Regions from separate parts of the Peribacillus sp. NPDC060253 genome, predicted to be linked through region 3. Evidence: riboswitches for the same ligand, from Rfam matches in the RefSeq annotation. Region 3 holds a riboswitch; each other region holds the start of a gene.

Region 1 (2,206 bases), on a different contig from region 3:
AACTAAAATCATGATCTGTCATCGTAGTGCCTCCCTTTTTACATGTGCGAATGCTTGCTGTAAGTCCCCAATCAAATCATCGCTATCCTCGATGCCAACGGAGAAGCGGAGCAGGCGATTACAAACCCCATTTGCCGTTCTGACTTCAAGCGGTATATCGGCATGTGTTTGTGTAGCGGGATAGGTGATGAAGCTTTCAACCCCTCCAAGGCTTTCTGCAAACGAAATTAATGAGAGCGATTGTAAAAATGGGTTGACCGCTGATTCATCAATGATACGGAATGAAATCATGCCGCCTCTTCCGGGATACAATACGTCCGTTACACAATCATGTTCCGATAAGTAATCTACAAGTATCTTGGCATTCTTTTCATGACGTTCCATCCGCAATGCCAGGGTTTTCATTCCGCGCATCAGCAGCCAAGAATCAAAGGGGCTCAAGACCGCGCCGGTACCATTATGATGGAAGGCAAGTGCCTCACATAAATCCGCGCCGCTAGCCACGATCAGTCCGGCAAGTACATCATTATGACCACCTAGATACTTGGTGGCACTGTGAATGACAATATCCGCGCCAAGCAGGATGGGTTGCTGAATAAGAGGCGTATAAAAAGTGTTATCAACGATTAACAATAGATTAAATTGTTTTGCCAGTGCGGCAACGGCGCTAATGTCCGTTTGCTGCATAAGGGGGTTAGTGGGAGTTTCGATGAAGATGGCTTTCGTGTGAGGAGTGATGGCTTTCTCGATATCCTCCAAACAACAAGTGTTTACATAGTCACACTGCAACCCCCATTTTTTAAAACCTTGTTCTAACAGTCGATATGTACCGCCATAAAGATCCTCGCTGACAATCCATGCATCGCCTGATTTAAATAAAGCCAGTATCGTGGAAATGGCAGCCATTCCTGAACTGCAGGCATATCCTTGGTCGCCTTTTTCCAAATCGGCAATGGATCGTTCCAATAGCTGTCGTGTGGGATTACCTGTCCTTGTGTAATCGAATCCTGTCGATTGGCCAATTCCTTCGTGGCGGAAAGCTGTTGAAAAGTATACCGGCGGATTGACTGTTCCCGTCGCCGTTTCACTGCGATTTCCTAATTGAGCAAGATATGTTTCGGTTTTGTACATAGTTTTCACTGCTCCTTTGAGTTATATAAAATAAAAAAAAGTCTTCTTTAAGAAGAAGACTTTGATTAAATGGGGATGAGTCATTCTTCTTATCTTCCAAGTTCACAAACTTGTGGAATTAGCACCTTTTCATTGGTTTGAAACAAATGAAGGTTGCTGAGGTGTCATCGGGCCATTCCCTCTACCTCTCTCGATAAGAGTTTAGATTATTCAATTTCTTTTGAATTTACTATATATATAAATTACTGTCAAGAACATTTTGGAAGGAAATTGCTTAGATGTGCAGGGTTGGGTCGGTTGGGGCCAAGCGGTATCGACACTTTACGTATTTTAAAAAAACATCAAAAATCTGCAGGGGGGCAGGGATAATCGCAATATTAAATGGATTATTTAGAAAAAGGGGAGGGGAAGCTGGACGGTTTTTTTGCTTTAAAATAATAAAATTTGTACAATGTATAGAGAGAAAAATAATACGACATTATTCATTTCATATACATAAGGTCTTCGATGAATAGTGCAAACTTAGGAGGAGAACACATGGAATACAGAATCGAACGAGATACGATGGGTGAAGTGAAAGTTCCTGCTGATAAATATTGGGGAGCACAAACTGAGAGAAGCCGCAATAATTTCAAAATCGGTAATGAAAAAATGCCAATTGAATTAGTACGTGCATTTGCATATGTTAAACAAGCTGCGGCAAAGGTGAACTATGATCTTGGTGATATTTCGGAAGTGAAAAAAAATGCCATCATTAAGATTTGCGGCGAAATTCTTGAAGGTACGCTTGATGAACATTTCCCGCTTGTGGTCTGGCAAACGGGAAGCGGCACACAAAGTAATATGAACCTGAACGAAGTGGTCGCTAACAAAGGGAATGAATGGTTAAAAGAAAATGGTGAATCTGAAACTCTTCACCCGAATGATGATGTTAACAAGGCACAAAGCTCCAATGATACATTCCCGACCGCCATGCACATTGCAGCCTTCATGGAAGTCGCTGAAAAATTGGTTCCTGCCATCAAAGCACTTCGTGATACATTCGATTCAAAAGAAAAAGAATTTTGGGATGTCG
Region 2 (2,206 bases), on a different contig from region 3:
TTCCAAGAAAGTTCATCTTTTGTCAGAGCTTTTGCAATGGCTAATGTCTCGTCTTTTTCAAGTGCGACATTTCCATAAGGGGATGGGAATAAGGATAAATCTGCACCTGATAGCCTCACTAATTTACCAAGCAATAATGGATAGCCGATTCCATAAAAAGATGAAGAAGCCAACGCTCCGCTAAATGCGGGATGTGCCATGATCGGCAGCTTGATTCGATCATGTTCACGCAAGGCTTGCATTACATCCAAACCATATGTATGAACGTTGAACAATAAAGCATCTGCCCCTGCTTCAGCCGCTTGCTCTGCCTTATCCAATAATTCAAATGTTTTCCCTGATAGATTGACAGCATATAAAGTTCGGTGACCAGTGGTTTCATAGACTTCATTCAATATTCTTTTTCCGGTTTTAATTCGATCGATAAAAGGAGTCTGTTCCTGGTCAAAGAGAATCTCGTCGTCTTTTACAAGATCGACACCTCCTAATGCCTGTTGCTTCAGTTGCTCATTATGGAATGTTAAATCCCGTCCTAACACACCTTTGAAAATGCTCATCACAAGAGGCCGATTATATACTTCAATCTTCTCTCTTATGCCTGCAATACCAAATTGCGGACCAGGAAAAGCCTTGTGAATATCACCGATAAAATCCAAGTCGATCAGTTTAATTTCACCGTCCAATGAAAGTTTACCGAAGACCGTCGTGAGGATTGCGGGTAAATCATTAGAGAAATTCCCTGCTGGATAAGCAATTTTAATGAATGAACGGTACACTTTACGATCAAAATAGCGGTTAGCCTTCTCTTCTTCAGCTAATGGTGTCACAGAGACGACACGTCCCTTATGCTTTTCCAGCTGCTTCTGAACTAAATGGGGCAGGTCCGTCCATGTTCCCACAGTCAAACCCAAGGCAATGCTTTCTGCTTTTTTCTCATGTTTTCCATCAAAATCATGAATTAAGTAAGTAGCGATTATCTCGCTCATCTGATCACTCCTATAACACGTTAGTAGAATCTCGAAGTCATTAACTTTAAATCTCAAATTGGCAAAAGCCCCTTCACAATGAAGAGGCTTTAAAAAGCCATCTTCTTATCTCCCAGCCATTAGCTGCAAGAATTAGCACCGTGCCTTGTGGATTTCAAGAAAATCCGGCGAAGAATTCCGCCCCATTTTACAATGGAATTACGGTCGGTTGCTGGGCTTCATAGGGCTAGTCCCTCCACCTGCTCAAAATAAGAAAACGCTGATATATAGTTATGTTTAAGTATCGAAAGATTAAGAATTTAGTTTGTATTCTGACAGGTAATCCGTACATTGTCAATAGGTTTATGATTATTTAAGGTGGATAACTTCTCCCCCAGTTAAAATATGTTTAATGCGCGTATCCGTTCGACAGCCTCTTTAAGCCGTTCTTCGGAAGTAAGAAGCCCTACCCTGACGTACCCTTCGCCAAATTCACCAAATCCATTTCCAGCAGCTACAGCTACGTGGGCATGCGTTAATAAATAATCCGCAAAACTCTCGGATGTAAACCCTTTTGGTATCTTGAGCCAGGCAAAAAAAGAGGCGTCCGGAGCTTTGACATCCCAGCCGATGGCCTGTAATCCCTCAATGAAAACATTCCTTCGCCCCTCGTATTTCTTCACTAACTCCTCTACACAACTCTGCGAGTCAAGTAAAGCACTTGCCGCTGCTTCTTGTATCGCCGGGAAGAGACTCACATAAAGATGGTCTTGCAAAAGCTCAAGCGCTTCTATGACACTTTTATTCCCAACTGCGAAGCCGACTCTCCACCCTGCCATATTATATGTTTTCGATAGTGTATATATCTCAATTCCTATATCCTTCGCTCCCTCAGCTTGGAGAAAACTTATCGGTTTTTTCCCTTCAAATCCTATCGCCCCATATGCAAAATCGTGGACCACACAAATGGAATGCTCTTTTGCGCAGGAGACCGTTTCCTCAAAGAAACTTAAAGTTGCAGATGCACCAGTAGGATTATTCGGATAGTTCAAGAACATCATTTTTGCTTTATCAAGCACGTCACTATGTATATCTTTGTAATCCGGAAGAAAACCATTTTCTTCTGTCAGCGGCATGACTTCCGTTTTTGCCTGAGCTAGAACAACACCGGAAAGATAATCAGGATAGCCGGGATCAGGAACCAGAATCGTATCCCCAGGATTCAATAAACATTGTGGCAA
Region 3 (2,206 bases):
ACGAAAAAGTGGGCTACAAAATGATCAATGCCAGGGCGGAAACCATTGCTGAGAAGGCAAGCTTCAAGAATGCGTATAAGAAGAAACGATGCCTGATAGTCGCTGACTCTTTTTATGAATGGAAGAAGACACCAGAGCGAAAAATACCGATGCGAATAAAACTTAAGACTCATGCTCCATTTGGAATGGCCGGTCTTTGGGAATTCTGGAAATCTCCCGAAGGCATCAGTATATATTCATGCTCCGTTATAACAACCGTTCCTAATGAGCTAATGTCCAGGATTCATGATCGTATGCCTGTCATCCTTAAACCGGAAGATGAAAAAGATTGGTTGAATCCATCCATTAATGATCCTGCCTATCTGCAGCAATATTTAAAGTCATTCGATTCGGAACAGATGGAAGCATTTGAAGTATCGACTGATGTGAACTCGACTAAAAATAATTCACCTACCCTAATACAAAAAAATTGCTGAGAGGTCTTTAGACCTCTTTTTTATATTCGTTCCTTCCCAATAAATGGCGATATTAGGGGGTGTAATGTTAATAAAACTTATTTACTGCACTTATAAAAATCCCTTTTTAATCATGTGGAATAATTTTAACTTAACCTTGCGATAATAAACAAAATGCTGTACTCTTATATTTGCTTTTCAATTTGACATTCGATGTCACTTTCAGAAAGTGGACTCATCTAAACTTAGAGTGGTTTCGGCAAGTTTCCAGCCTGCTGCTTTTCTGAGGACTTCGTGACATTTGATATTATTTTCACTATATAATGTAGATCTTCTTATCAAGAGAGACGGAGGGACTGGCCCGAAGATGTCTCGGCAGCAGACTTAATAGGAGTGCTGTGCCAAATCCAGCAGGCAGATTCTAGCCTGAAAGATAAGGAGGGTGTTTTTTATAAATTAAAAGACCTCTTCTTGTTTTTAATAGAAGGGGTCTTTTTTTGCTTACAGTTTTTTTAGCATTCTTCCATGACTGGGATATTATCATCTTTTAATAGGGGATATTTGCGAAAACTGTTAAAAGAATAAGAGCTGTGACACATGTCATGGGAAAAATAAAAAGAGGTGTTCATCATGAGTACAAACAATAAAGGGAATCCATGGGCGTTGATCCCATTTGTCGTGTTTTTAATTTTATTTATAGGTTCAGGGGTCATTACAAAAGATTTTTATTCATTTCCTGTGATTGTAGCGATTTCAATTGCATCAGCCGCCGCACTGGCAATGAATCGAAAAGAGTCTTTCAATGAAAAGGTCGAAATTTTTTGTAAAGGTGCCGGGGACTCCAATATTATGTTAATGGTTATCATTTTCCTTTTGGCCGGCGCTTTTTCAGAAGTTGCAAATGGCATGGGGGCAGTTGAATCAACGGTGAATCTTGCCCTTGCGGTTTTTCCGCAAAATCTTTTAATGATAGGGATTTTCATTATCGCATGTTTTATTTCTTTATCAATGGGGACAAGCATGGGAACGATTGTAGCGCTTGCACCTATAGGGGTGGGAATTAGTGAGCAAACTGATATTTCGCTTGCCCTTTCAATGGCCGCCGTTATCGGTGGTGCGATGTTTGGTGATAACCTATCCTTCATATCAGATACGACAATAGCGGCAGTTCGTACTCAGGGCACTAAAATGAAGGATAAGTTTAAAGTGAATTTTTTCATCGTGTTACCTGCTGCCATCATCACATGTGCCATCCTAGGAATTTTAACAATGGGAGAACAAGCCTCCATCTCCCAACATTCATATAATTGGGTGAAGATCCTTCCTTATCTTGGTGTTTTGATCACAGCATTGGCAGGTGTCAATGTGTTCCTGGTTCTTTCCACAGGAATTGTTTTTGCAGGTATGATCGGTATGGCGGATGGCAGTTATAAACTGTTGGATGTCATTCAAAAGACGGGAGTTGGGATGGCGGGAATGTATGAAATCTCTTTCCTGGCCATTTTAATTGCAGGAATGGTGTCTGTCATCAGACATAATGGCGGCATTGATTATCTTCTCCAAGTCGTGCTCCGAAATAGTAAATCAAAAAAAGGCGCTGAATTCAGCATTGCCGGGCTTGTTAGTTTGACTAACCTTTCAACGGCCAATAACACGATTTCAATAATTATTGCCGGACCTCTTGCCAAAAATATTGCTGAACAGTATGGGATTGATCCCCGTAAATCGGCGAGCCTGCTTGACGTTTTTGC

What was found. A riboswitch is a leader RNA that binds a small molecule or an ion and turns the genes downstream of it on or off. The one in region 3 is predicted to bind S-adenosylmethionine.
Region 1: another riboswitch for S-adenosylmethionine. It lies ahead of ACFWE9_RS22290 (methionine biosynthesis PLP-dependent protein); the one in region 3 lies ahead of ACFWE9_RS24270 (Na+/H+ antiporter NhaC family protein).
Region 2: another riboswitch for S-adenosylmethionine. It lies ahead of mtnW (2,3-diketo-5-methylthiopentyl-1-phosphate enolase); the one in region 3 lies ahead of ACFWE9_RS24270 (Na+/H+ antiporter NhaC family protein).

What each region holds. Positions count from the first base shown of each region.
Region 1 covers NZ_JBHXAS010000123.1:8,001-10,206, forward strand. The annotation lists gene metC (cystathionine beta-lyase) at 1-22, opposite strand, end outside; gene ACFWE9_RS22290 (methionine biosynthesis PLP-dependent protein) at 19-1,131, opposite strand; SAM riboswitch class I at 1,218-1,331, opposite strand; gene fumC (class II fumarate hydratase) at 1,669-2,206, shown strand, end outside.
Region 2 covers NZ_JBHXAS010000019.1:20,247-22,452, forward strand. The annotation lists gene mtnW (2,3-diketo-5-methylthiopentyl-1-phosphate enolase) at 1-986, opposite strand, end outside; SAM riboswitch class I at 1,089-1,241, opposite strand; gene ACFWE9_RS07505 (pyridoxal phosphate-dependent aminotransferase) at 1,364-2,206, opposite strand, start outside.
Region 3 covers NZ_JBHXAS010000159.1:3,555-5,760, reverse strand. The annotation lists gene ACFWE9_RS24275 (SOS response-associated peptidase) at 1-476, shown strand, start outside; SAM riboswitch class I at 788-895, shown strand; gene ACFWE9_RS24270 (Na+/H+ antiporter NhaC family protein) at 1,086-2,206, shown strand, end outside.